Regions from separate parts of the Bacillus sp. PK5-006 genome, predicted to be linked through region 1. Evidence: riboswitches for the same ligand, from Rfam matches in the RefSeq annotation. Region 1 holds a riboswitch; the other holds the start of a gene.
What was found. A riboswitch is a leader RNA that binds a small molecule or an ion and turns the genes downstream of it on or off. The one in region 1 is predicted to bind lysine.
Positions count from the first base shown of each region.

Region 1 (3,426 bases):
TGGGAAAAGCAAAGGTTTTAAAAAACAGGGTGCGCTCTTATTTCACTGGATCACATGACGCCAAAACGCAGCGGCTTGTCAGTGAAATTGAAGATTTTGAATACATTGTCACCTCTTCTAATATCGAGGCGCTTATTTTAGAGCTGAATTTAATCAAAAAATATGACCCAAAATACAATGTCATGCTCAAGGATGACAAGACGTATCCTTTTATAAAAATTACGAATGAACGCCATCCTAAGCTGATCGTCACCCGCAATGTAAAAAAGGACAAAGGAAAATATTTCGGTCCATACCCAAACGTACAAGCAGCTCGAGAAACAAAAAAGCTGCTCGACCGCTTATATCCACTGAGAAAATGCGCCACCCTTCCTGACCGCGTCTGTCTTTATTATCATCTTGGACAATGTCTTGCGCCATGTGTGTATGACATTTCCGAGGAAACGAATAAGCAGCTCGTGGACGAAATCACAAGGTTTCTAAACGGGGGACATCAGCAAATCAAAAAAGAACTCACCGAAAAGATGCAGGAAGCCGCTGAAAATTTAGAGTTTGAACGGGCAAAAGAACTGAGAGACCAAATCGCTTATATCGACTCAACGATGGAAAAACAGAAAATGACGATGAGTGATTTATCAGATCGAGATGTCTTTGCCTATGCCTATGATAAAGGCTGGATGTGTGTCCAGGTTTTCTTTATCAGACAGGGGAAATTGATTGAACGTGACGTGAGCCTGTTTCCAATGTATCAGGACCCTGAAGAGGAGTTCCTCACGTTCATGGGGCAATTTTATGAAAAGAACAACCATTTTCTGCCGAAGGAAATTCTGGTGCCGGACAGTGTCGATCAAGAGATGATTGAGCAATTGCTTGAGACGAACGTTCACCAGCCGAAAAAAGGAAAGAAAAAGGATTTGCTTTTACTTGCGCATCAAAATGCCAAAATCGCCTTAAAAGAAAAATTTTCGCTCATTGAGCGTGATGAAGAGCGGACAATTGGTGCGGTGAAGCAGCTCGGGGATGCGCTTAATATTTATATGCCATACAGAATCGAGGCATTTGATAACTCAAATATTCAAGGAGCAGATCCGGTTTCTGCCATGGTCGTCTTTCAGGACGGGAAACCCTATAAAAAGGAATACCGAAAATACAAAATAAAAACCGTCTCAGGGCCAGATGATTATGCATCCATGCGTGAAGTCATTAGAAGACGATATACCCGCGTGTTAAAGGATGAACTGCCGCTGCCAGATTTAATTTTAATTGACGGAGGAAAAGGACAGATCAACGCAGCTATCGATGTGCTTGAAAATGAATTGAATCTGTCTGTCCCGGTCGCAGGTCTTGTAAAAGATGAAAAACACCGGACTTCAAATCTCATGATGGGAGATACACTTGAAATTGTTGCGCTGGAGAGAAATAGTCAGGCCTTTTACTTATTGCAGCGCATCCAAGATGAAGTGCACCGCTTCGCCATTAGCTTTCACCGGCAGCTGCGCGGAAAAAATGCATTCCAGTCTATTTTAGACGATGTACCAGGTATCGGAGAGAAGCGTAAAAAGCAGCTCCTCAAACATTTTGGCTCTGTGAAAAAGATGAAAGAAGCCTCTATCCAAGACTTTCAGGAGGCTGGCATTCCGAAACAGACGGCTGAACTTTTAATGGAAGCATTAAAAAAATAGATTGTACTTTTACCAAAAGTCTGTTAAGATGTGACTAATTTAATAAATGAACGTGTTGTTTGTTGAAGATAGAGGTGCGAACTTCAAGAGTAAGCCTTCGGAGATCGATGGGATCTAAGAAGAGGGCTGAAAGGGGAGCGTCGCCGAAGTGAATAAAATCCACTCATTTTATTCGCTGGCTGTACATTGAAGAAATGTAGGGCTGTCAAGAATTCATTTCTTGGAGGGCTATCTCATTGTTTGCATCGTTTAATGATGATTTTAAAGCAATGGGAGATTTGTTCTCTCATTGCTTTTTTATTTGCAGTGAGCGGCCAGTCTCCAAAGCTGCCTCTTCTCTCACACGTGAACTTTTGAAAAAGGGTGGTAGACATGGGACTAATTGTACAAAAATTTGGCGGAACTTCCGTTGGATCGACAGAAAAAATTCGCAATGCCGCAGAGAGAGTGATCGCTGAACGCGAGGCAGGACATGATGTGGTTGTGGTTGTATCAGCGATGGGCAAATCAACGGATGTTCTAGTAGACCTAGCGAAAGAACTCACAGACGATCCAAGCAAAAGAGAAATGGATATGCTGCTCGCAACGGGTGAGCAGGTGACCATTTCATTATTAGCGATGGCGCTCCAAGCAAGAGGTTATGATGCCATTTCCTTTACAGGCTGGCAGGCTGGTATGAAAACAGAGCATGTACACGGAAATGCAAGAATCGTGGACATTGATGAATCAAGAATAAAAGATGAATTAAGTGCGGGGAAAGTCGTTGTTGTGGCAGGCTTCCAAGGAATTGCAGATGACTTACATATCACAACTCTTGGCCGCGGCGGATCAGATACAACAGCTGTGGCACTGGCTGCCGCACTAAAAGCTGATAAATGTGATATATACACAGACGTACCAGGAGTGTTTACGACAGATCCGCGTTATGTATCATCTGCGCGGAAACTTGCAGGTATTTCATACGATGAGATGCTTGAGCTGGCTAATCTAGGAGCTGGGGTTCTGCATCCAAGAGCTGTTGAATTTGCGAAAAATTATCAAGTCCCGCTAGAAGTCCGTTCTAGTATTGAAAATGAATCGGGTACGTTAATTGAGGAGGAATCATCCATGGAACAAAACTTAGTTGTCAGAGGCATTGCATTTGAAGATCAGATTACACGTGTGACAGTGTGCGGGCTTTCAAGCGGTTTAACAACATTATCGACCATTTTTACGACGCTTGCGAAACAGAATATTAATGTCGATATCATCATTCAGTCGGTCACAAGCACCAACCAGACTTCCATCTCTTTCTCTGTCAAAACGGATGATTTGTCCAAAACAGTTGAAGTATTAGAAGAATATAAAGGGGCGCTTGGCTACGAGCAGATTGAGACAGAAAGCAAATTAGCGAAAGTATCCATCGTGGGATCTGGAATGGTCTCAAATCCAGGGGTAGCTGCTGAAATGTTTGCTGTGTTAGCGCAAAAAGACATTCAAGTGAAAATGGTCAGTACGTCTGAAATCAAAGTCTCAACGGTCGTTGGCCGTGATGATATGGTCAAAGCGGTTGAAGCGCTGCATGACGCGTTTGATTTATCAAAGGTGAGCGCCGCTGCTCACTCTTAAAAAGGTAAAGAGGTGATCTTATGAAAGAGGGTCGCCTCTTTTTTCTATATGGAAACGGCTGAAACGGGCGTAAACCTATTCATTAAGTATGCTATGATAGATGTAGACATATAAAAAAGGCGTGACCTGAAGTCCG
Region 1 is NZ_CP096414.1:1,177,603-1,181,028, forward strand. It holds gene uvrC (excinuclease ABC subunit UvrC) at 1-1,682, shown strand, start outside; lysine riboswitch at 1,744-1,921, shown strand; gene M1D84_RS06035 (aspartate kinase) at 2,055-3,290, shown strand.

Region 2 (3,426 bases), 470 kb from region 1:
CTGAAATAATGACCCAAGCTGAATATCCCATCGCAACAAGTGCAATGATACCGTCTCTTGTTCGATTCCCTTTTTGAAGCTCATATGTGTCACCTTGCATGATGACCTTAAAGCTGTAGATGGAAGACACAATATACGGAATAAGATACGCAAGTGTCGCTGATGTGGTTAAAAAGGTAAAAGCTTCATTAATCGTACGTGACATCACAGAGAAGATAAACAGCTGTGACATAATATTTGTAACAGTCAAAGCGAAAGCAGGGCTTCCTTTTTTGTTTGTTTTTGCAAATACTGCTGGAAAATCACCAGCCTTTGCTGCTTGATACGGTACTTCTGAACCAAGTAAAATCCAGCCAAGCATCGAACCAAACAAACAAATAATCGCCAGCAGCGCCATGACAATTCCGCCAGCTGGCCCAATAATAAGCTGAAGCACATCCACGAATGGTTTGTCAGAGCCTTGCAATTGATCATGCGGCAGAACGCCCATTGTAATCAATGTGATAATCATGTAGATCGAAAGTGCGATTAAAAGACCTGTAATCGTCGCACGTTTCACATCACGCTGTGAGGATGCTCTTCCTGATAAAATGACAGCTGATTCAATCCCAATAAATGCCCATAGTGTGGAAATAGCCGCATGATGAATTTGGCCACCAAGTCCGAGCACTCCTTCTCCGCCTGTTTCAACTGGGAAGTAATAATGTTCAAATAATGCCGTTTGAAATGCAAATAATCCAGCTACAATAAAAAGGACGAATCCAAGCACCTTCGAAAAGGTCGTAATAAAATTCAATTTACTTGCAGCACTTAAGCTAGTGATTAAAATGGTATGTGTTCCCCATAGAAGAAGGGTACATACGATAAACGTCATGAGCTGGCCAAGTGTGACCGCTTCTTTTCCAAAGGTAAAAACTTCAGTCTTCACGGTGAGAATAGGGAAAAAAGTCGTCAAATAACCAGCAAGGCTTGTAATAATTGCGACATTACTAATCCAGCTTGCCACCCAATATCCCCAAACCATTGTAAAACCGGCCGCTTTCCCTTTTTTCGGATCTTTAAAAAGCGCCCTTGCATAACTTTGTGGTCCAGCCGTCAGCTGCGGCTTATGAATGGACAAATGCCCAAATACAAGCGCAATCATCAGCACACCGCCGCCTGTGACAAGCCATGCCATCGTCACACCTAAAGGACTGGCGTGCTGGGCAAGCGTACTTGGCAGCATAAAGATGCCTGAACCTACCATATTTCCGACGACAAAAGCCGTCAATAACCAAAAACCCCATTTTTTTGTCTGTTCCATTTCCGTACCTCCGTTTTATTCACTTTGGACCAGACCCGGCAGTATCTTCATTGATATATTTGTGAAGCAATGACTTGCATTCTTTATGTTCATCATGGATTACTTATTCACAGCATACCCTTATTTTTGTTACTCAGAACATAAAAAAAAGCCTGAACAAAAGTCCATGCTTTTCAAAACATACACCTTGATCTCCGGATAGCCCTCCACGCTTCAAAGACGTGGCAGTCCTGCATTTATTCAATGCAGACCCAGCATAAAGAAAGTTGGAGCTCTCTTTACACTTCGGCGCTGATGCCTTTTTTCTCATGATCTACGATTCCATCTCTCCTATGAGTGACTCATCATCCGCGCAACCTCTACCTCACTGAGACATAGCGTGAGGATTTCTATTCATTTTTACTACACGAAGGTTATCAAACATTCTCACATCTGTCAAAGGGAAAAACATAGAAAAAAGGCAGAGAACGGTTTCTCTGCCCTTTACATGCTTATTGTTGGTTGTTTTTCTTCTTTTGTACAGCTTCCTGAAGCGGATCGCCTGCTAGCTCTTTACTTGCTTCCTCTAACAGCTGATCTACCTGCTGATGGTTTTTCTCACTTTTCGCCTTTTTATCCTTTTGGAAAAATGACATCGCTGTTTCCTCCCTTTTCATAAAATGCGGTTGCCTGTTTAATTTGCGCTACAGCGCTCAGCATTATACAAGGGAAGAGGCTCAATCATCATGAAAGGTCTGTCTCATTTTTTGCAAGTACGACAGAAAGGTTTTTAAATCATCCTTTGTGAAGTCTGACATCATATGCTGAATCACTTTTCCGAAAAGACGTGTATGCTTTTCATAAATCGCCATCCCTTTTTCCGTGACTTCTAAACGAACAAGTGATGAATCGTCCTTGTCCCGTTCTCTTTGAATATAACCCTGCTCACATAATTTATTGAGTGCAATAGAGGCTGCACCAGGGTTTAAAGAGAGTCTTTGCTTCAGCTCTTCGGCATGTGATACTTTGCCTTGTATCAAAATAGAAAGAGCATATATCTGCGGGGGTGTGATGTCTTTCTCTAACTCAAGTAACTTGCGGTTTAATTTACGGCTGACTTCATAATGTACAAGAACAATTTCTTTTAAAATGTCTGCATTACCCATCCGAATCGCATCCTTATCGTTAGTATCAACATGACTTCTCCCTTATTATAGAATGTTTTTCCATTCAGCCAACCATTTTGGCCTCTTTTTCTTTAGAAATAAGCCTTGCTGAATGAATCCACCCTTGATATAGTGAGTACTTGAACTAAAGATAGAACAGGAGTACGCATCATGACAGGAAAAACACACATCATGGGCGGAGTTGCCGCCTCTACAGCCGTTGCCTACTATTATGGATTTGACCCAGTGACGATGGCTGCTGCTGGATCAGTTGGTGCCCTGATCCCTGACCTTTGCCATACAAAAAGTAAAATCGGCAGAAAATTCCCGCTGCTCTCGACACTGATCAGCAGTGTGTTCGGTCATCGCACGTTTACACATAGTTTATTATTTTTGCTGATCATTTATTTTCTAGCGACAACATACATTCCAAATGACAGCCTAAGTATCGGTTTACTAGTCGGGATGGCAAGCCATCTCATCCTGGATGCAGGAACAGTGAACGGGATTAAATTTTTATTTCCAGCTTCCATTAAAGTGCGTCTTCCCTTCTATGTCAAAACAGGCAGCACAGGAGAACAAGTCGTACTAGCTGCTCTTACCGTCGTTACCTGCTATTACATCGCCGTCATCTGCGGCATATCCATCCCATTCTAATGAATCAAAAAGAGTTTTTCCGAAAAAACAGGATATGAATTGATCATTCCTCATTTTTTTAGTAGGTTTAAGATAAGTGTTTTTGCCTTGCAGCTGAATACAGAATGGTGAGGAGCTACATAAATGAAAGCGTTCTTCAAAAATCACTGGTTTTTAGTGTATTCCATCCTCTTCATGTGGATGAAAACATACATCATATATCAATTCGGGTTTCACATAAGAACGGCCAATCTGTTTCATGAATGGCTGCTTTTGATCAATCCACTTAGCTTTTTGCTCCCTTTGTTTGGGATTGCTCTTTTTTTAAATGAAAAGAAGCAA
Region 2 is NZ_CP096414.1:705,373-708,798, reverse strand. It holds gene M1D84_RS03515 (amino acid permease) at 1-1,303, opposite strand, end outside; lysine riboswitch at 1,495-1,673, opposite strand; gene sspJ (small acid-soluble spore protein SspJ) at 1,795-1,938, opposite strand; gene M1D84_RS03505 (MarR family winged helix-turn-helix transcriptional regulator) at 2,020-2,448, opposite strand; gene M1D84_RS03500 (metal-dependent hydrolase) at 2,620-3,105, shown strand; gene M1D84_RS03495 (LTA synthase family protein) at 3,229-3,426, shown strand, end outside.
Region 2: linked by a shared signal. The riboswitch ahead of M1D84_RS03515 (amino acid permease) and the one ahead of M1D84_RS06035 (aspartate kinase) in region 1 are both predicted to bind lysine.